Regions from separate parts of the Streptosporangium sp. NPDC020145 genome, predicted to be linked through region 2. Evidence: riboswitches for the same ligand, from Rfam matches in the RefSeq annotation. Region 2 holds a riboswitch; each other region holds the start of a gene.
What was found. A riboswitch is a leader RNA that binds a small molecule or an ion and turns the genes downstream of it on or off. The one in region 2 is predicted to bind cyclic di-AMP.
Positions count from the first base shown of each region.

Region 1: it holds a riboswitch for cyclic di-AMP, as region 2 does, so the genes downstream of both, ABZ463_RS10825 (C40 family peptidase) here and ABZ463_RS05545 (hypothetical protein) in region 2, are expected to answer to the same signal.
Region 3: it holds a riboswitch for cyclic di-AMP, as region 2 does, so the genes downstream of both, ABZ463_RS07945 (C40 family peptidase) here and ABZ463_RS05545 (hypothetical protein) in region 2, are expected to answer to the same signal.
Region 4: it holds a riboswitch for cyclic di-AMP, as region 2 does, so the genes downstream of both, ABZ463_RS06775 (hypothetical protein) here and ABZ463_RS05545 (hypothetical protein) in region 2, are expected to answer to the same signal.

Region 1 is NZ_JBEXZT010000004.1:533,608-538,956, reverse strand. It holds gene ABZ463_RS10840 (glycosyltransferase family 4 protein) at 1-148, opposite strand, end outside; gene ABZ463_RS10835 (M48 family metallopeptidase) at 145-1,434, opposite strand; gene ABZ463_RS10830 (hypothetical protein) at 1,431-2,213, opposite strand; gene ABZ463_RS10825 (C40 family peptidase) at 2,310-2,693, opposite strand; cyclic di-AMP (ydaO/yuaA leader) riboswitch at 2,962-3,120, opposite strand; gene ABZ463_RS10820 (NlpC/P60 family protein) at 3,578-4,525, opposite strand; gene ABZ463_RS10815 (NYN domain-containing protein) at 4,711-5,349, opposite strand, start outside.
Region 2 is NZ_JBEXZT010000003.1:15,547-20,895, forward strand. It holds gene ABZ463_RS05535 (DeoR/GlpR family DNA-binding transcription regulator) at 1-409, shown strand, start outside; gene galT (galactose-1-phosphate uridylyltransferase) at 406-1,485, shown strand; cyclic di-AMP (ydaO/yuaA leader) riboswitch at 1,557-1,691, shown strand; gene ABZ463_RS05545 (hypothetical protein) at 1,694-2,671, shown strand; gene ABZ463_RS05550 (winged helix-turn-helix domain-containing protein) at 2,856-3,332, opposite strand; gene ABZ463_RS05555 (RNA ligase RtcB family protein) at 3,648-4,823, shown strand; gene prfH (peptide chain release factor H) at 4,831-5,349, shown strand, end outside.
Region 3 is NZ_JBEXZT010000003.1:516,872-522,220, forward strand. It holds gene ABZ463_RS07940 (3-isopropylmalate dehydrogenase) at 62-1,108, opposite strand; cyclic di-AMP (ydaO/yuaA leader) riboswitch at 1,257-1,471, shown strand; gene ABZ463_RS07945 (C40 family peptidase) at 1,459-2,166, shown strand; gene serA (phosphoglycerate dehydrogenase) at 2,692-4,281, opposite strand; gene ABZ463_RS07955 (hypothetical protein) at 4,490-5,349, shown strand, end outside.
Region 4 is NZ_JBEXZT010000003.1:279,594-284,942, reverse strand. It holds gene ABZ463_RS06790 (response regulator transcription factor) at 1-19, opposite strand, end outside; gene ABZ463_RS06785 (ATP-binding protein) at 16-2,010, opposite strand; gene ABZ463_RS06780 (lytic polysaccharide monooxygenase) at 2,138-3,058, opposite strand; cyclic di-AMP (ydaO/yuaA leader) riboswitch at 3,325-3,475, shown strand; gene ABZ463_RS06775 (hypothetical protein) at 3,721-4,341, shown strand; gene ABZ463_RS06770 (roadblock/LC7 domain-containing protein) at 4,617-5,000, opposite strand; gene ABZ463_RS06765 (hypothetical protein) at 5,071-5,349, opposite strand, start outside.

The DNA of each region.
Region 1 (5,349 bases), on a different contig from region 2:
GCGCGTCGAAGGCCGTGGCCCCCGGCCAGCGCGGGGCGTAGACCACCACCGTCTCCGGCGGGCGGCCCGCGGCCAGGCCGTGCACGAACGACTGGATGCCCCCGGCCCTGGGCGGGAAGTCGTTGGTGACGATCAGTGTGCGGGTCACGGTTCCCCGGCGCCGTTCAGCAGGGCCCAGGAGCGGGCCATGGCGATGCGCTGCGGTGTCGTGGGATGAGACACATAGAGCAGATATTCAATGACATCTGGCGACAAATCAGAAATGTTGGTGATCGCGAGCCGTTTCTGCATGGCCGTGAACGTCTCGGGCCGCCGTGTCAGGTCGAGCGCGTGCGCGTCGGCGCGGGCCTCGATGTGCCTGCTGATCACGTTCTGCGCCGGGCCCGACAGCACGGTCGCCAGACTCAGCAGCCCCATCAGGAGCCCGACCGCCCTGGGGTCGGCGGCCGAGGGGACGCCGGTGCGGCGCCGTACCGGACCGGCCGAGGTGATCAGGTAGAGCAGACAGGCCCCGCAGGCGGCGCCGAGCGCGCCGACGAGCGTGCCGTACAGCACGTCGCCCGCCTTGGCGTGGCCGAGCTCGTGCGCCACCACCAGCTCGACCTCGTCGGCCGGGGCCCGCAGCAGCGTGTCGTAGACCACGATCCTGCGGGTCGCGCCGAACCCCGAGACGTAGGCGTTGAGCGCGGTCGTGCGCCGGGAGGCGTCGGCCACGAGCACGTCCTCGACCGGGACGCCGTCCTTGGCCGCCATGTCGAGCAGGCCGGAGCGCAGCTCCCCCGCGGCCATGGGCTTGAAGTCGTTGAACAGGGGCTCGACGACCACCGGGTAGGCGAAGGAGGCGAGCATGGTCAGCGCGAAGGCCCCGATCGCCGCGGGCAGCCACCACCGCCGGTAGCGGCGGGCCAGCCCGACCACGGCGACCACCATGATCGCCGTCAGCACGGCGCCGACCGCGGTGTTCTTGATCCGGTCGGCCGACCACGACGCCCAGGTCTGGGTGGACAGGCCGTACTCGCGCAGATAGGTCTCCGCCCACATGCCGAACGGCCAGCGCAGCACCGCGACGGCCACGGAGATCACCAGCACGCCGAGCAACGCCCGCAGCCACCACGGCCCCCGCAGGCGGCCCAGCAGCCGCGCGCCGAGCGGGGTGGCGACCAGCACCCCGGCCACGACCAGCGTCAGGCCCAGGGACAGGTAGGACGGCAGGCTCACCGCGGCGTCGAACGCCTCCGCCCTGGCGATCTGCGCCGGGGTGAAGTCACGGGCCGGGTCCGGCGCGACGTACGGCGCCGCCTCGGGCAGCGCCCGCCACGGCGTGGTGAACGCCACGACCGCCAGCGTGATCGCCCCCAGGACGGCGAGCGCGATCCCCGCTCCCCTGGCCCCGCCCCGCTCCCGCGCCGGTGTCTCCTCCACGCTCCGCGTCATGAGAGTTCCCTCCGGAGATGGTCGCGCCACGCGGCGGTGAACTCCGCGCGCGACAGGCCCAGCGTGCTGCCGACATCGCTACCGTAAAGCCTCACCAGCGCCTTCTCACCGAAGCGCTCCGCGACGTACCGGCACGCGAGCCAGGCCTCCTCGTAGGCCTGCGCGAGTCTGGGGGCGCCGGGGGAGAAGCCGTCCCCGCCGGGAAGCTCCGTGGGCAGGACGCCCGCGCGCACCTCGGCCGCGAGCTCGGCCGCAACGGTCCTGACGGCGATCCCCGCGTCCCGGTAGCCCACGTAGTCGGCGAACCCCTCCGACAGCCACATCGGGACCCGCCCGCCCCTGGTGGCGCCGGTCGCCAGATGGGTCAGCTCGTGGGTGATCACCACGTCCCTGCCGGTCTCGCTGAGCCTGGCGTATCCCGTCGGCACCACGATCACCCGGTCCGCGGTCGCCAGCGCGGCCAGCCCGCCGGTCTGCGCCGTCCCCGCGAGCTCCGCGGCCTCGTCGTCGGTCGCGGGGACCACGACCACCGCCCTGACCGGCCCCCAGACCCGCGCGATCGTACGGCAGGCGCGGTCGGCCCTGGCCGCGAGATCACGCAGTTCGGCGGGCGGGACACGGTGGCCGACGGCAAGGGAGCGCTCGCCCCGGACCACCTCGGCGGCGCCGGGCCACAGGTCGCGGGCCGTCTGCGGCGTGGGCCTCGCCCCGCCGAGCCCGGCGCCCGCCAGCGCGAGCATCCCGGCGAGCACGGCGCGGCGCCCCTTCGGGACGGACATGGCAGCCGATGCTAGCCGACGCCCCGGCCGGAACGTTCCCCGGCAGGCGGCGGCCCCGCCCATCCGCGGGAGGATGGGCGGGGCCGTCCGCCGCTGTCAGGTGCCGGGACGGACCGCTCCTGCGAAGGCGGACCTGTAGTACCCCTTCAACGTCACGATCCTGACCGACTTGCCGCTGCTCGGCGAGTGGATCATCTTGCCGTGGCCGACGTACATGCCGACGTGGCCCTTGCCGTAGAAGAACAGCAGGTCACCGAGGTGCAACTTGCTCCACGAGACCTTCTTCCTGACCGCGCGGTACTGGCTGCCCGTCACCCGGGGGAGGGAGACGCCCGCCTTGCGCCACGCGTACTGGACCAGGCCCGAGCAGTCGAACGCTCCGGGACCGGAGGCACCCCACCGGTACGGATCGCCGATCTGTTTCCTGGCCGTCGCCACGGCCGTCCTGGCCCTGGACCGCTGCCGTGCGGCCCGGTTCATCGCGGCCTTCGCCGTGCGCTTGACACGGGCCTTCGCCGTGTTCGCGGCAGTGCCCTCCGACGTGCCCTTCGATGCGCTCTTCGACGTGTCCTTCGCCGTACTCCTGGCCTGAACCGCGACCGCGGTATCCGTCGTCGCCTGTGCTGTTGCCGGCCCCAGTGCCACCGCTCCGGTTGAGGCGGTCAGCGTGAGGACGAATCCACCCAGGTAAAGGCGGAAAAAGCGCGACAAACGGGGGTTTTGCAGGGTGGTAGACAGGATTTCTCCTTGGGACTTCCACTGATGCCTACCGGGTTAGCTGACGGGTTCGGGCTGGGAAGACGCCCTACGACGGCAAACGCGTCGATTCACCCCTGGCCACATGTCAAGGGCCGATGGTTCCCCGGCTCCGTGCCTCCTGGCTGCACGAACTCGGCGGGCCGCCGTGATGGGAACCGATCCCTTCGGGGAACGGCGGCCGACTGGATATCTATACGGACACCGGCCCGCAGGACCGGCATTCGACGCGGTGGCATGGCTTGCTCACTGCGACCGCCAGAAGGTACCCCGATCACCAAGCCCCGGCAAAGACCCCATCAAATACGAAGATCCACAAAAAGGTTTTCATGTTTACGAAAGGCCTGATAGTGCGGCATCACGATCTTATAAATATGACCCTCGTCACATTCGAAATGATCTTCCAGAGAAGCACAACAAGTGTCACATAAATCACATTTATCAGTGACTTCCCAAAGCGCCCCTTCACCTACAAGGGCGTCGAACAGGACCACTCCGGCGATCCCGGGCATGCCAAACGGGCCGCCCGTGGAACGGACGGCCCGCGGTCGCGAAGGCGTTCAGACGGCCCCCAGAGGCCCCGTGGACATGGACGGGGCCAAGGGGGGTCAGGGACGGACGGCCCCGAGCAGACGGCCGCCGTAGGAGGAGAGGGGGACGACCTTGACGACGTCCCCGGTCTGGGGAGCGTGGATGATCTTGCCGTTGCCCGCGTAGAGCCCGACGTGCCCCAGGCCCTGGCTGAAGAGGATGTCCCCCGGCTGGAGGTCGCTCAGCGAGACCTTGCGCTTGGCGCCCCAGCTCCACTGCTCCCAGGTGGTGCGGGGCAGGCTCACGCCTCCGCTGCGCCAGGAGGCCTGCACGAACCCCGAGCAGTCCCAGCTGTCCGGGCCGGTGCCGCCGTACCGGTAGGGCTTGCCGAGCTGGGCGAAGGCGAAGGTCAGCGCGGCCCTGGCGTTGCCCGAGGCGGAGCCGTTGTACTGCATGCCGGTGCTGTTGGGGTCACCCGGCCTGAAGGTGCCGAGGTCGCGCAGCACCTTCGTCTGGATTTTGATCATCTTCTCGACCTTCTCCTTCTCCTCGGCCAGCTCGTCGCGCGTCTGGTCCGCGTCGGCCAAGGCCTGCTTGGCCTTGTCGCGGTTGTCACGCAGCGTCTTGTTGGCCTCGTCGAAGGCGTGCAGGCTCTCGGCACGGGAGGCGGAGATCTGGTCGGCCGTGGCCAGGCCGCTCAGCACCAGGTTGGGGTTGACCTCACCGACGAGGTTCGGCCAGCCGATGGCGCCGCCCTGGTAGGTGGTGACGGCCATGGTGACGAGGTCGTCGCGGAGCCCGGCGACCTTCGCGGACTGCTTCGACAGGTCGGCGTTCAGGTCCGCGTACTTCTTGCGGGCCCTCTTCCACTTCTCGCCCGCCTGGTTGTACTTCTCGACGAGCTGGTCGGCCTGCTCGTTGAGCTTGGCCAGCTTCTGCTTGGTCTGCGCGACCGTCGGCTTCGGCTTGGCCGCCGCACTCCCGATCGGAGTCACGAGCAGGGCCAAGGCCAGTCCCGCAGCCATCGGCACACGCACGAACCCAACCGGCACACCCGCCACGGCCACGACGCCGCCTCCCCACGCAAAGACCACGTAAAGACCTGGGGCGAAATAGTACAGAACCGGTAAGGGTCAGCTCACCTTTTTGGCGGTTTTGTTCTTTACCTGTAGATGTCAGCCAGGAGGCGGCCCGAGCCGGGAAGGACGGATCAGGCGCGCCCGAGCCTGCGCAGGAGCAGCACCGCGGGAACGGGCCTGGCGCCCATCCGGCGGACCGACTCGGCCACCTCGCGGTCGGAGGAGACGACCGCGACGGCCCGTCCGACGGGCTCGGCCCGCACGAGCTGGCGGATCAGGTCGTCGGCGATCTGCCCGGGGGAGCTGAACATCACCCGGACGCCGCGCGGCGCGGAGACCGGCACCGGGCCGTTCAGCTCGGCGCCGTCGAAGACACAGGTCAGCTCGGTGCGGGTCTGGGCGTACAGCGCGCCGAGCCCGGTCAGCAGCCGGTTGCGCTGGTCGGCCAGGGTCAGCGCGCCGTACCCGGTCTTGGTCACGTTGTAGCCGTCCACGATCAGATGGATCTGCGGCAGCGCGAGCAGCTGGTCGAGCAGGGCGGGGTCGTCGTCGGCCAGGGCCCGCGCGGGCACCGCCTGGACCCCGTGCCTGCCCGGCGCGACAGAGGAGACGGAGTCGGCGGGCCGGTGGATGCTCGACGGCAGCGCCAGCTCCCTGCGCAGCCCGGCCGCGGCGTCCTGCAGTGCGTCGAGCAGCATGCGGACCTTGGTGTCCTCCACGCTGCGGCCCTCACGGGCGGCCCTTCGCGTGGCCTCAAGCTGCCGTTCGGC
Region 2 (5,349 bases):
CGCCGAGGTCTTCCACCGCGCGCCGCGCGCCGACCGCACCGTGGTGCTGACCGGCGGGGTGCGCACCCCCTCGGACGCGCTGGTCGGCCCCGTGGCCGTCGCGGCCATCAGAGGGCTGCACGTGGACACCCTGTTCCTCGGCGTGCACGGGATGAGCGCCCGCGCCGGGTTCACCACCCCCAACCTGCTCGAAGCGGAGACGGACCGGGCGCTCGTGGCCTCGGCGCACCGCCTGGTCGTGCCCGCCGACCACACCAAGTGGGGGACGGTCGGGATCAGCACGATCGCCGAGCTGTCCGAGGCCCACGTCCTGATCACGGACTCCGGGCTCGGGCGGGAGGCCCGCGAGGAACTCGCCGCCAGGGTCGGTGAGCTGGTCGTCGCCGGTGACGGGACCCGCGACCGATGAGGCGCACCGCGACCCACCTGGCCGACGGCCGCGAGCTGTTCTACTTCGACCTGCGGGACGACGCGGAGCGCGGCGCGGTCGACACGCGCGACCTGCCGCCCAGGCCCGCCGCCTCCGAGCTGCGCTACGACCCGCTCACCGAGGAGTGGGTCGCGGTCGCCGGGCACCGGCAGGGCCGTACGTTCCTGCCGCCCGCCGACGAGTGCCCGCTGTGCCCGTCGGCGCCCGGCCGTCCGACCGAGATCCCCTCCCCCACCTACGACGTGGCCGTCTTCGAGAACCGCTTCCCGTCCTTCTCCACCAACCTGGGCGCCTACCCGCAGGTCGGCGGCCTGAGTGAGGTACGGCCCGGCGTCGGCAGGTGCGAGGTCGTCTGCTTCACCTCCGAGCACGACTCCTCCTTCTCCATGCTTTCTCCCGAGCGGGTCGAGCTGGTGATGGAGGCGTGGATCGACCGCACCGTCGCGCTCTCCGCGATGCCCGGGGTCGAGCAGGTGTTCTGCTTCGAGAACCGCGGCCCGGAGATCGGCATCACCCTGCCCCATCCGCACGGCCAGATCTACGCCTATCCCTACGTGACCCCGCGTACCCGGACCCTGCTCGGCGCGGCGCGGCGGCACAGGGAGCGCACCGGTGGCGACCTCTTCGCCGACGTGCTCGCGGCCGAACGGGAGGCCGCCGAGCGTGTGGTCGCGGCCAACGAGCACTGGACGGCGTTCGTGCCCGCCGCGGCCCGCTGGCCGGTCGAGGTCCATCTCTACCCGCACCGCGGGGTTCCCGGCCTTGACGGACTCGACCCCGCCGAGCGTGCGGCGTTCGGACCGCTCTACACCGAGGTGCTGCGCCGCCTGGACGGGCTGTTCGGGGTGCCCATGCCGTACGTCTCGGCCTGGCACCAGGCACCGGTGCGGGTGGACAGGGACCTGGCGTACACGCATCTTGAGCTGTTCAGCATCCGCCGGGCGCCGGACAAGCTCAAGTATCTCGCCGGGTCCGAGTCGGCCATGGGGGCCTTCGTGAACGACATTCCGCCTGAGGAGACAGCTCGGCGCCTGCGCGCCGTTATCACGGAATGATCACCGATCGGTCTCGACTCGGGGTCGCGCGGTCACCTTTTTACCATTACTATCCTCACGCATCGGACAAACAGCACGATATGCCTAATCTCAGGTGCCTCACCTGAGAGCCGGGGACCCATGCATCTGGGGTGAACCACTTCGGTGGAAGGGCTTCCTCCAGCCCGAACCCGTCAGCTAACCCGGTCGGCGTGAGGAGAGGAGAGCTGTGACGGCTCTGTCCCCCGCTTTCCATCGACGTACGGCCGCCGCCTGCCTGGCCTCGGCCCTCACCTTCGCCTTCGCCCTCGGCGGCACGGGAACGGCGGGCGCCGCGCCGAAGCCCGACGAGTCCCGGCTCCGCGCCGAACTGACCCAGCTCAACAAGAAAGTCGACCGGCTCATCGAGGCGTACGCCGCCAAACGGGAGTCGTTGAAGAAGGCGCAGGAGGCGGAGAAGGTCGCGCAGGCCGACCTGCGCCAGGCGGAAGCGGCCTACGCCGAGGCGGGCAGGGAGGTCGCCTCCATCGTCCAGATCCGTTACCAGAACGGCCCCCTCGACCTTCCCTCGATCCTGTCGGCCCCCGAGGTGGGCGGCGCGGCCGTCATGGAACAGCTGACCGCCCAGCAGATCGCCCAGTTGCAGGGCTTCGCCCGGAGCCGGGACCTCATGAAACAGGCCGCGGACAGGACGGCCCAGCTCTCCAGGCAGATCGAGCAGGAGGCCAAGACGGTGCAGGTTCAGCGTGAGGACGCGGAGAAGGTCATCCGCGTGATCGAGGACAAGCTCGAACAGCTCGTTCCCACAGGCTCGGGGCGCCGCTCCGACGGCAGCTGGGCACCCCAGCTGCCCACCGGGTCCGACAACATCACCGACCGCACGCGGATCATGCGCGAGGCCGTCGGACAGGCCTTCCAGCTGCCCCACGAGGTGGGCTGCTACCGATCGGCGAACGACGGGGGCGAGCACCCCCTCGGCCGGGCCTGCGACTTCATGATGAGCACCGGCGGGTCCATGCCCACCGCGGCCAACGTCAAGCTCGGCGACGAGCTCGCCGCCTGGGCGCTGAAGAACAGGGACAGGCTCGGCGTCAAATACGTCATCTGGCGTCAGCGCATCAACACCGGTTCCGGCTGGCGTGCCATGTCCAACCGGGGCGGTGTGACCGCCAACCACTACGACCACGTGCACATCTCGATGTACTAGAGAAGATCGGACCCCGCGGCGGTGCGCTCGATCGAGCCGGCCGCCCTGGACCTGGTCGAGTGGATCCGAGCCACCGGCTGGACCGCGCCCACAAACGTGGCTGGTTCCTGAGCCTCCGGCCGCCATCGTGCCCACGGTCTCGGCGCTCTGGGCGCGGCAACGCATCCGCCAACGGTTGAAGTGGTCACGAAGCTCCCGAGGCGATCTGGGGCCGACACCGGCACACTGGTCGTCGAGAGGCCGCCGGTCGACGGCGAGGTAAAGATCCACGTCCAGGAGGCCCCGGGGCGGCCTCAGGTTCTGCCCGCGCTCGTCTTCCCAGCACAGCCGGGCGCCCAGGTCGAGCGCCGCCCTTTATCGCCGGCCACTCCTCGACGACCCACGAGGTGATCACCCCCTCGCCGCGCTCAACAGCCCGCTGCGCAGGGATCTGCGGACTCCAGCCCAGGCGGTGCAGAAGACACGACACCCCACGCAAGGTGTGGCGGACGTGAAACAACACCGCGATCAGGTCGGCGATTCGGACCGGCGTCCAGCGCTGGTCCTCCACATATCCGTGCGCGGCCGGACCACGCTCCAACCCGGCCCGCAGCCGCTGCAGGCGCCGCTCGTCCAGCCGGCACCTCTCCCCACCCGGCCCCTTGGAGGCCAACGCCTCCATGCCACCTCCCTGCCAGGTGTGATTTCACCGACCAGCATTCACACAGTCAGAAAAAGACTTTCCGCCACTACCGATCGCGCTGCTCATCCGGGCTTCGATGAAGGCGCCGGCCTCGTGCTTCCCGTACGCCGGCCGGGTCCCGAGACGGCGGTGGGCGCAAAACCGTTTGCCTCGCGTGGCGGGCTCAGGGAACGTGGTGTTCATGGCGCCATGTCCATGACGCTCTGACGGACAGCGCCCCGCCACTCCGAGACGCCACGGCGTCAACGCGCCCCGCGGCGCTGTCAGCCTGCCCCTTTAAGGGAAGAGAGCCTTTTGTCGCAACAACGCCCCCCGCTGCCGTCCACGGCCGCAGGCCCGGCCACCGTCGCCGTGTTCGCCTCCCCCGAGAGCTGGATCGAGTCCGACGCCCTCACGCAGTGCCACCAGGTGGCCGCCCTCGACGGCATGACGCACGTCGCCGCCATGCCGGACCTGCACCCCGGCAAGGGCGCCCCCATCGGCGCCGCCATGGCGTCGACCGTGCTGTACCCGTTCCTGGTGGGCTCCGACATCGGCTGCGGCATCGCCGTGTTCCCCATGAAGCTCAAGCGCGCCGTGCCCGAGAAGCTCGCCGCCCGCTTCCCCGACCTCGATCGCGCACTGGACCCCGAGCACGACGCCGACGATCCGGCCTGGGCCGTCGTGGAGGGCGACATCCCCGCCGGTCACGTCGAGGGCCTCGGGACGGTCGGCCGGGGCAACCATTTCGTCGAGCTGGCCCGGATCGGGACCGTCTTCGACCCCGGCCACGCGAGCCGTCTCGGGCTCGCCGCAGGCGACCTCGTCCTCGTCGTCCACAGCGGTTCCCGGGGGCTGGGCGAACGGATCCTGCGGGAGCACACCGCGGTCCACGGCGCGGGCCCCGCCCCCGATCCCGGCGCCTACCTGGCGATGCACGACGACGCCGTACGCTGGGGATCGCTCAACCGGCGGTTGCTGGCGGCCCGGGTCGCCCACGCTCTGGGGGCCGAGCCCGCCGAGCCGTTCCTCGACCAGTGCCACAACCTGGTCGAGGTCCGCGACGGGGTCTACCTGCACCGCAAGGGGGCGGCACCGGGTGACGGCCGTGACGTGCTCATCGCCGGTACCCGAGGCACCCCCTCCTATCTCGTGGCCGCCCACGCCGGGCCGGACGCCAACCATTCCGTCGCGCACGGCGCGGGCCGCAAGATGTCGCGTGCGGACGCCCTGCGCCGGGGCCGGGCCAAGCACACGGTCGAGGAGCTGCGCCGCACGCCGGTGGGCTCGCTGGTGGTGTGCGGAGACCGTCAGCTCCTCTTCGAGGAGGCGCCGACGGCTTACAAGCGCATCGAGCAGGTGATCGCCGACCTCGTCGGCCACGGCCTGGCCACGCCCGTGGCCACCACGGTCCCCCTGGTCACCTACAAGACACCCGACCTCGGGTCCGCGCCCCAGCGGGACCAGCGCCGCAGACGAGGCCGGCGGTGAGGCCGAGGTGAGCGTCCACCTGCTCCTGTCGGCCGGACGTGGCCCGCAGGAATGCGCCTGGGCCCTGGCCCGGCTGCTGCGCCGCCTGGAAGTCGACGCCGCCCGGCAGAACCTGGAGACCCGCCGGGTCCAGGTCGTTCCCGGCGACCGGCCCGACACCTACCGATCGGTCCTGATCCAGATGTCGGGAGCCGGTGCCGAGACGTTCGCCGCCTCATGGACCGGAACCCTGTGCTGGCAGGCCGCCAGCCCGTACCGCACCGGCACGGGCCGGAAGAACTGGTACGTCATCGCCCAGCCGTGCCAGGTCGACGCCCCGCGCACGACGTTCACCGAGGCGGACGTCGACGTCGTCGCCTGCCGTACCGGCGGCCCCGGCGGTCAGCATCGGAACAAGGCAAGCACGGCGGTACGGGCGACCCACCGGCCCTCGGGGATCGTCGTCGTGGTCGACACCGAACGGCAGTTCAGCCTCAACCGCCGCATCGCCATACGGCTGTTGCGGCAGCGCATCGAGGACGGAGAC
Region 3 (5,349 bases), 500 kb from region 2:
AAGACGCGCCCGGCGGCTCTGCTGAGCCACCGGGCGCGTCTGGGGTCGTGCGGGCGGCTTGTCAGCCGGCTACTCGGGCGGTGATGTCGTCGCCGATCTCGTGGGTGGTACGGCTCGCCCACCCGGTCTGGCGCTCGACCAAGTCCTCGGCCACGGCCTGCTCGACCTTGGCCGCCTCCTCGGTCAGGCCGAGGTGGTCCAGGAGCATGGCGACCGACAGGATCGTGGCGGTCGGGTCGGCCTTGCCCTGGCCCGCGATGTCCGGGGCGCTGCCGTGGACCGGCTCGAACATGCTGGGCGCGGTGCGGTCGGGGTTGACGTTCCCGCTGGCCGCGAGGCCGATGCCACCGGCGACGGCGGCGCCGAGGTCGGTGATGATGTCGCCGAAGAGGTTGTCGGTGACGATCACGTCGAACCGCTCCGGCTGGGTGACGAAGAACATCGAGGCCGCGTCGACGTGGTAGTAGTCGGTGGCGACGTCGGGGTACTCAAGGCTGACCCGGTCGACGGTGCGGGACCACAGGTCACCGGCGAAGGTGAGGACGTTGGTCTTGTGGATCAGCGACAGCTTCTTGCGCGGCCTGCTGAGCGCCTTCTCGAAGGCGTAGCGGACGACGCGCTCGACACCGTAGGCGGTGTTCAGCGACTCCTGCGTGGCGATCTCGTACGGCGTGCCGCGGCGCAGCACACCACCGGCGCCCGCGTAGAGGCCCTCGGTGCCCTCGCGGATGACGACCATGTCGATGTCCTCGGGGCGGGAGCCGCCCAGCGGGGTCGCGACGCCGGGGAAGAGCTTGACCGGACGCAGGTTGACGTAGTGGTCGAGCTCGAAGCGGAGCTTGAGCAGCAACTCGCGCTCCAGGATGCCCGGCGGCACACTGGGGTCGCCGACCGCGCCGAGCAGGATCGCGTCGTAGCCGCGCAGTTCGTCGAGGACCGCCTCGGGAAGGACCTCACCGGTTCTGTGGTACCGGCCGGCACCCAGGTCGTAGGTGGTGGTCTCCACCTTCGTTCCGACGGCTTCGAGGACCTTCAGGCCCTCGGTGACGACCTCGGTCCCGATCCCGTCTCCAGGGATGACGGCCAGACGAACATTGCGCGAATCCATAACGGGCACCCTATCTGCTCTGTCTCGACAATCGAACCACCGATCTCACCCCTCGGACACTTCTCACCCCGGAAGGCCCTGAAAAGTTTGTCCTGTTTGCGATCTTTTGACCGTTTCGTTAAGGTCCTGGCCATTCGTATCGTCGCCTAATTCGCGCAGGCCATCCCCCTCTTTCGGTCCGCGCGGAGCCGGGGAACCACTTCCGGGGTCCACGGGGCGTCCGAGCCGCACTCCGTCTGGCGGAGCACGTTTCCGGCGTTTTCCACGAGGCCCCTCGGGGCGAGTCGGCGCCACCACGCGCCGTAGGGCGACCTCCACGCCCGAGCCCGACAGCTCACCCGGCCGGCCCTATGGAAGGAACGGTCCTGAACGGCAAGACCTACCCCCGTGTCCTGACCCTGATCGTCACCGGCTCGACCATCCTCGCGACACCCGCCGTCGCACTGGCGGACTCCTCCCTCACCACCTCCTCCCCCACTCCTCTCCTCGCGCTCGCCGCCGCCGGATTCGCCCTCGCGCACCCGGCCCCCACCGCGGAGAGCTCCCGGACCCCGCTCACCGCTCCCGCCGTCGAACCCGCCCCGGCCGGCTTCTCCGGGACCGCGCGGAAGGTCCCGGCCTGGAAGAAGGCGCTGAACTGGGCGATGTCCAAGCGCGGCACACCGTACGTCTGGGGCGGCACGGGCAGGGGCGGCTTCGACTGCTCGGGCCTGATGCTCCGCGCGTACGGCGCCGCGGGCATCCGGCTGCCCCGCACGACGACCCAGCAGTACTCCGCGTTCGCCAGGAAGATCTCCTGGAAGAACCTCAAACCCGGTGACCTGGTCTTCTTCCACAACCTCGGTCACGTCGGCATGATCACCAAGCCCGGTTACATGGTCCACGCCCCGCGCAGCGGCGACGTGGTCAAGGTGGAGAAGCTGCAGGCCTGGCGCCGCGCCAGCTTCGCGGGAGCCGTACGGCCAGACCCCAAGGGGGTCGAACTCGCCGACGAGCGGGCCGAGCTGGACACGGCGATCAGGCAGTCGACCCAGGCCGGTACGGCCCTCGCCCGCTGACCCACGCCTCTCCCGGTCCCGGGCGCCGCACCGCCCGTGGCCTCGGAGGGACCCGGCTCAGGAGGAGTGCGGGGGCACTCCGCCGTTGTCGCGGCGGTCCAGCGCGGTCTGCAGGGCCTGGGCGGCCTCGTTCTCGTTGTCCTCGGGACGGTTCCAGGGATACATGTCGTACATGACGCTTCTCGTCTCGTTCGCACGGAGCTGGCTGAAGGAGGAAGGGGAGCCTGGACCCTGGTCACGGGCCCTCATCGGATCGCGGATCCGGATCACGGATCGACGGGAAACCGGGGCCGACGAACGCCATCACACCGCGGCGAGTTGCCGGCCCGCCCCTGTGTCAGGCCTCGCCGCGGCAGGTAATAAGTACGAGAACCTGGCGCATTACCAGCCATAATAACCGGCCCTCCGCAATCTGTCTCACCCCTCGTGCAGGCTTCTCACATATTGAGACGAGGCTCGGCCGGAAAAGCAGACGGCCGCCGCCCCGCGAACGGGGACGGCGGCCGTGGGAGCCGTGCTCCGGGATCAGTCGGCCAGGTCGACCGAGCGGCCGCTGTCGGCGCCGATCTCGCCGCCGATCTGGTCGATCACCTCGGCCGGGATGGCGGAGTCGACGGTCAGCGCGATGAGGGCCTTGCCGCCCTTGGCGTCCCTGGCGACCTGCATGGAGGCGATGTTGATGCCGTGGTCGCCGAGGATGCGGCCGACGACGCCGACGACGCCGGGGCGGTCGTCGTAGGTGAAGAACGACAGGTGGTCGGTCGGCTCGATCTCCATCTGGTAGCCGTTGACCTCGACGATCTTCGTGACCTGCCGCGGGCCGGAGAGCGTGCCGGAGACCGAGACGGCGCGGCCGTCGGCCAGGACACCGCGGACGGTCACCACGTTGCGCCAGTCGGGGCTCTCCGCGCTGGTCACCAGCTCGACGGTGACGCCGCGGTCCTTGGCCAGGAGCGGGGCGTTGACGTAGGTGACGGAGTCCTCGATCACGTCGGTGAAGACGCCCTTGAGGGCGGCCAGCTCCAGCACGCGGACGTCCTGGGAGGCGATCTCACCGCGCACCTCGACGTCGAGCCTGGTGGCGACCTCACCGGCGAGGGCGGTGAAGACGCGGCCGAGCTTCTCCGCCAGGGGCAGACCCGGCTTGACGTCCTCGGCGACGGCGCCGCCCTGGACGTTGACGGCGTCCGGCACGAACTCGCCGGCCAGGGCCAGCTTCACGCTGCGCGCGACCTGGGTGCCGGCCTTCTCCTGGGCCTCGTGGGTCGAGGCGCCCAGGTGCGGGGTGACGACGACCTGGTCCAGCTCGAACAGCGGGCTGTCGGTGACGGGCTCCTTGGGGAACACGTCGATGCCCGCGCCCGCGACGCGGCCTTCCTTGATCGCGGAGTAGAGGGCGCCCTCGTCGATGATGCCGCCGCGCGCGACGTTGATCAGGCGAACCGACGGCTTGACCTGGTGCAGCTCGCGGTCACCGATGAGCCCGACGGTCTCCTTGGACTTGGGCAGGTGCACGGTGATGAAGTCGGACTCGCGCAGGACCTCTTCGAGGGAGGCCAGCCTGACGCCCATCTGCGCGGCGCGGGCGGGCTGCAGGTAGGGGTCGTAGGCGATCAGCTCGACGCCGAACGGCTGCAGGCGCTGGGCGACCAGCTGGCCGATCTTGCCGAGACCGAGGATGCCGACGACCTTCTCGTCCAGCTCGACGCCGGTGTACTTCGAACGCTTCCACTCGCCGCCCTTGAGCGCGGCGTGGGCCTGGGCGACGTTGCGGGCCGAGGCGAGGATCAGCGCGACGGTGTGCTCGGCGGCGCTGGTGATGTTGGAGGTGGGGGCGTTGACGACCATGACGCCTGCCTTGGTCGCGGCCTCAACGTCGACGTTGTCGAGTCCGACGCCCGCGCGGGCGACGACGCGGAGCTTGGGCGCGGCGGCGATCGCCTCCGCGTCCACCTGGGTGGCGCTGCGCACGATGAGCGCGTCCACGTCGGCGAGGGCGGGCAGGAACTTGGCGCGGTCGGCGCCGTCGGTGTGGCGGACCTCGAAGTCGGCTCCCAGGACGGCGAGACCTGCCTCGGAGAGTTCCTCTGCGACCAGTACGACGGGCTTGTTCACGGGCTGGATCCTTTGGAGACGTGGAGGCTGCGGACGGACCTCACGTAGTCTATCGAGGCTTGTGAACGCGTTCACGAGTGTCCCGCGATCCGAGACGGTTACCCACTTCGTACACCTTCTATGCCTACAAAATTCATCTTGGTCTTGATCTAGATAAAACTTCGCGATTACCCTGATAAGCCGTGGTTCTCTACCTAAGGTTCCGTGTATGAGCATCGGGAACCCCGCTCTCGGCGACGTACTCTCGCAACACGGCAGCCCGCACCGGCTGCTGACGGCGCTGGCCGAATACGGGCTCCTCGTGGCCGTGCGCCCTGATCGCTCCGTCGTGCTCGGCACGACCCAGACCGGCGAACGGGTCCTGCTCGGCTACACCTCGCAGAGCACCTACGCGCGCCACCGCGGCAACCACGCCCTGTCGGCGTGCGACGCCGACACCATCCTCGACATCCAGCGTGCCACCGGCGTGCGCGAGATCGTGATCGACGCCGCCGGTCCGGCGGCGGCGGCCGTACCGATCGAGGATCTCCAGCGCCACCTGCTCTCCACCCGCACCGGCCCGACGCCCGCGCTGTCGAGCGCGGCCCCGACGGCCTACGCGACCGGAGCGATGGCCACGGTCCCGCGTGCCTCCGTGCCTCCGGTCGTCCCCGTGGCTCCGGCGACCCCGGTGGCTCCCGCAGCCGCTCCCACAGTGGCTCCCGCGGCGGGCCGGCGCACCGGCCCGGCCCCCGTGCCGCCCGCGCCCGCCGCCCAGCCGTGGATCCCCGCGCCGCGTCCCCACCTGTCGGGGCCGATGCAGATGGTCGATCCCGGTTACGGGCGCTGCACACACCCGATCCTGCCCGCGCTGCGCTTCGCGATCTCCTACGTGCTCGCCGACTACCCGCTCGTGCACCACGTGTGGATCTCCGAGGCCAAGACCTCCTCGGGGGCCCCCGGGATCATGCTGCACGTCAAGGTGCACATGTCGGCGGCCGAGGACGTGGTCAGGGACATCCACCGCGGAGTGCGCGCCCGGCTGCCGCAGCTGGCCGCCAGCGAGGCGCCGATCCTGATGGCCAGGGT
Region 4 (5,349 bases), 260 kb from region 2:
CGACCGTCACCCGGATCACGCTGGGAACACCTCCGGCAGCCATACCCGAATCCCGTCCTTCGTCTCGGTGACCGTACCGCCCGCCGCGTCCACCATGGCACGCACCTTCCTGGCCTCTCCGGGACCGGAGAGCACCAGGCCGTCGTCGCGGTAGGTCACCGTCACCGTCACGCCGTCGGCCAGCAGCGCCTCGGCCAGGCGGTAGGCGGCCACCTCGACCGTCGCGGGCAGGGGACGGCGCCGTCCCTCGTGCTCGACAAAGGCCCCGCGCCTGACGGCCAGCGCCGCGATCCCGGCGACGACCGGGGGAGGCGTGTCGTCCGCCGGGTCGCAGCCGCCGCGAAGCTCGTCGAGGAGCTCCCTGAGCGCGGTGAGCCCGGCCCTGGACTCGGTGAGGACCAGGTCGAGCCGTCCCTGTTCCGATGCCTCGACCACGGCCCGCGCCCGTGCCCCCGCCGTACGGCGCAGCCCCGCGGCGATCCGGTTCCGCTCGGCGCCCGCGGCCTCGGCCGTGCGGCGGTCGAGGCGTTCCCGGTCGAGGGCCTCGGCCCGCCACCGCCTGCGCCTGCGCCCGCCGACCAGCAGCCCCGACCCCCACGCCAGCCCCGTCGGTACGGCCATCCCCGCGCTCAGCGTGGCCCAGACGGCCAGGGGAGGGCCCGTCATGCCCGGGACGAGGGGAAAGGCGGCGAGCCCGGCGACCACGAGCGGGGCGGGCCAGCCGCGGGAGCCGTACGCGCCGACGGTGTACAGCAGCGTCAGCTCGACCCACCAGCACACGAGGACCAGCTGGGCGGAGTGCGGCACGGTCAGCCCCGCCGCGTCGCACGCCAGCCAGGCCAGCAACGTCCCCTGCGCCACGGCCAGGCTCAGCTTCGGCGCCAGCCTGCGCCCGCGCAGCGGCAGGGCGTGCAGGACGAGCAGGACCAGCAGCAGCGTGCCCGAGGCGGGGGAGACGAACGGCCGCGGCGCCTCCGTGGCCAGCAGCCCGAATCCCGCGGGCAGTGCGACCGCCAGCACCACGAGGGCCCAGTCGAGTGCGGCGGCGCCCCGCCAGCCCGCCGTACGGCGTGACCACAGGGGCCGCGGGGGCTCAGGGGACGTAGAAGACGCGGTGGGCGCGGTGGGCGCAGCAGGCCCCGTGGCCGGGGAGGGCAGCGGGAGCGCCGCTCTGACGGCCCATCCGGCCCCCTCGGGGCCCGCGCTCAGCGTCCCTCCCACGGCGCGTACGGCCCTGCCGAGGGAGGCCAGGCCGGTTCCGGTGCCGAGCCCTCCGGCGGCGGGACCGCCCCCGTCGGTGACCGTGACCACCAGGTGTCCCGCGTTCTCCTCGACCCGGACGCGTACGGCGGCGCCGGTGGCGTAACGCATCGCGTTTGTCAGGCTCTCCCTGACGATGCGCAGGGCGAGCGCCGCGGTCCCGGGTGGCGCGGAGGCGGCCGTGCGCCGGTAGTCGGCCCCGGGGTGATGGCCCGCCAGGGCGTCGACGTCGGCCAGCGTCGTCTCGCCGCCGCGCCGGTCGATGCGGGCCAGGCGGTCGAGTTCGGCGACGGCCAGACGGCCCGCCTCGGCGGCGTGGGCGGTCGCCTCCGCGGTCATGACGGGGTCGGCGAGCCGCAGGGCCGCGGCCGAGGCGACCGCGATGCCGGTCAGCCGGTGCGCGGCCACGTCGTGGAGTTCGGCGGCCAGCCGGTCGCGCTCGGTGGTCGCGGCGAGTCTGGGGATGGCGGCCGAGGCGGCGCGGTAGGCGGCGAGCGAGGCCCGGCCCGTCCTGCGCCGCCGGTGGGAGCGGCCGAGGGACCACACGACGGCGGCGGCGCCCGCGGCGAGCGTGCCGAAGCCGGCGGCGTCCCTGAGGCTTCCGTTCACGACGCCGATCGTGATCGCCACCACGAGGGTGACGGCGACGGCCCCGGCCGCCGCGGTTCCCGCCGTGCCGTACAGGGCCAGCGCGTAGAGCGCCGCGACGGTCACCAGCGCGGCCAGGCAACAGCCGAGGGTCAGTGACACGCGCTCACGCTACCGGGTTCGCCCGTGATGTCCGGAAGAACGAGCCTCCCACCGGCCCCGCGCCCGGGAGCCGATGGGAGGGGCTCGCGTGCCCTACGGCCTCACGGCCCGTACGGCGGGTACCGGGTCACACGCGCTGCCAGAGCGCGGGGACGTTGGCGGGCTCCCAGCCGGGCAGGGAGGTGTGCGCCTGCAGGCACCGGTAGGCGGAGCCGCCGTAGGTCACCACGCTCCCGGCGTAGTAGGAGACACCGGCGGCCCAGGGCTGCGCGGGCGGCGTCGCGGTCGTCGTCAGCGTGGGCGTCGAGGAGGGGGAGACGGTCGGGGTGGGGGTCGGGGTGAGCGTCGGCGTCACCGTGGGCGTCGCCGTCGCGGTCGCCGTGGCGGTCGGGGTCGGGGATGGGGTCGACACGTTGCCGAAGGTCACGTCGGAGCAGGTGTAGAACGCCTCGGCGCTGTCCGAGCGCTGCCAGATCGAGTAGATGATGTGGCGGCCGGTCTTCGGGGGCAGCTGGCCCTGGATGACGTACTCGCCGTTGACCTTGGACGGGTTCCTGACCTTCGCCAGCAGGGTGGAGTCCAGGTCCGACCACTTCAGCGGCTGGAGCGGGTCGAAGCCGTCCTTCGTGATGTAGATCTCGAAGGTGCCGGGGTGGTCGGCGGTGTAGGGGTAGCGGAAGGTGTAGGCGCCGCCGCCGGTCGGCATGGCCGTGGAGGGCCAGTCGGTGCGGGCCGCGTCGTAGGCCCGGTACTTGGCGCGTCCGGCGCTGCACAGCTGCCCGTCAGGGATGATCTCCCTGTGCTTTCCGTTGGCGGTGCCGATGTTCAACTCGTCCCAGTCGTAGAGCGGCTGGGTGTCCCATTTGCCGACGGCGGCCTTGCAGGCCGGGGTGTCGGGCGACTCCGGGTTCTCCAGATAGCAGGCGTAGACCCGGCTGACGGGTGTTCCCATCGATCCATGGGCGGACGCCGAACCGGCCATGACCGTCGAGAGCAGGACGGGTACGGCCGCCGCGACGGCGATCGCACCAAGCTTCCGATTGTTCATGAAGGGCTTCTCCTGGGGGGTATAAGGGCGGAGAACGTGCAGGTCAGGCCCATGATTACGGGTTAATTATTAGGTAAGTTTCCTAACAGTTTCACTGAACTTAACGCCATGGGCGGAGTGGGGTCAAGACCTGGCCAATGTCCCTTTCTTGGGGGTTGAAGGTAGATCTTCTGGGGTTTTCATGGCTTTTGCTTTGCTTTGTCCGTTTGTGGTGGGTAGTGTCCTAGTTGTTCTCGACCGGTGACTTGCCCCTCACGAGAAGGAGCGGTCGGTCGACGTCGAATCCCGAAGCCTCCCGAGGGCGACGGGAGCCGGGGACCCACCTTTTGGGGTGAATCCGCCGCGACAACGCGGCGGTAGGGCAACTCCACCGCCCGAACCCGTCAGCTAACCCGGTAGACGAGATGGAGAGGAGATCCCCTCATGGATCACGTCGTCGCCTACCCACCGGCACGCACCGCCTTCGCGCGGATCGACTGAGACTTCCGCCGCGCCTGACCGCGGCACCCCCGCCCCGCACCGCGCTCCGTGTACGCCCGCCTGTTTCCTGGTGCGGCCTCTCTTCCCTGTGAGCGCTCACGCCCCGTGCCCCACTGATCGCCGAACGTCTTCGGCCCGGCACGAGCGGCTGTCCTGTTCCCTCGTGAAAGAGCCCTGTCTTCATGCGTTTCTCCGCTGCCCTGCGCCATCGTCTGCTCGCCGCCACCCTTCTGAGCGCGAGCGTCCTGACCTCCGCGGGTGTCGTCTCCGCGCTGCCCGCCGCAGCCGACACCGGCACCGGAACCACCGCCACCGCCCCGGCCGCCGCTGAGCCCGTCCTGCTCAAGGGCTCGACCAAGGCCTCCTACTTCTGGGACGACTCCTCCGGCCGCGCCGGTGACACCGGTCTGCCCGCGAGCGGCAAGCCCATGCAGAAGGGCATGATCGCCAGCCCGAGCTGGCCGCTGTTCACCGAGGGCTACGTCCTCTACAACGGCAAGAAGGCCAAGTTCTTCGTCGGCGACCGCGGCCCCGGCGTGCCGTCGAGCAGCGGCGTCATGATCGACCTCGACGCCAAGACCTTCGCCGACCTGACCGGTGGCAGCTTCAACTCCGACACGCTGGGCGTGGACGGTGTCGACGGCCAGGGGCACATCAAGGTCGAGTACGTCATCACCAAGTGGGGCGACGGCGTCGGCAAGAAGAACTACCCCGTGGCCTTCTCCAGCGGAGCCTGGAAGCTCATGGACCACAACCCGGCCACGCCGCCGCAGACCGCCCTGGCCGACGCGCCGCGGCCGTAACCCCTCATCGCGAAATATCCCCCAACCCCGAAGACCCCCGACCCCCTTCGGATCCCCGCTTCCTGAGATCCCCGAAGGTCCCGCTCCTCTCCCGGGACCCCTCCTCCGATCCCCCTCGGAGTCCGAGACCCCCTCAGGAAGGACGAGGGCGGGCACCCCGCACAGGTGCCCGCCCTCGTTCCGCGTTCACCGGCCGTGCCGTACGGCCCGCGGGCCGGACCCTCGGTCTCTCCTCGGCGTCGCGTGGTCCCTCGCGGTCGTCCTCGCCGCTCCGGTCACCGGGGCGTCCGAGTGCGGGAGGTGATGGCGGCCAGGTTCTCCGCCGTCCTGCGTCCCTCAAGCCGCAGCAATCCGAGGTTGGACCCCGGGCGGGCGAGGATCGTGAGGACGATCTTCGGGCCCGCGGTGTAGAGGAGCGCGTAGCCGCCGGCCGCGGAGACCAGCGTCTCCTCGAAGGTTCCCCTGCCCGTCATGTCCGCCATCCGGCGGCTGAGGGCCAGCAGCGCCGAGGAGAGGGCGCCGGTCTGCTCGGCGAAACCGCCGTCCAGGTCACTGGCTATCGTCAGGCCGTCCGCGCCGCACACGACGCTTCCGTCCACATCGGGTGTCCGCTCACGTAGCCGGGTCATCTCCTGGCGTACCTCGTCGCGGATTTCCACCGGCACCCTCCTTCTGGTCCGCTTCGGCGTCCGCGGTTTCACGGGCGTCCTCGAAGGCGTCGGACCGGGCTCAGGCAAGTGCCCTCAGCGCGTTCCTCAGCCGGATGAGCAGGTCGACGTCGGCGGGGTCGCCCGCCGTCACGGTCCCCCCGGGAGCCCCGGCGGGAGGTCCCGTCGCGGGCGGGCACGGTGGCCCGGCCGTGTCGAAGCACCCTCGCGGGCCGGACCGGTGCCGTTCCTCACGCGGGAACGGCGGGGCGGTGAGACCCCCGGCACGGGCGGTCAGGTGACCCGACAGGGACTGGAGACGATGCCGCGCCAGGGCCAGATCAGCGTGATGTACATCAAG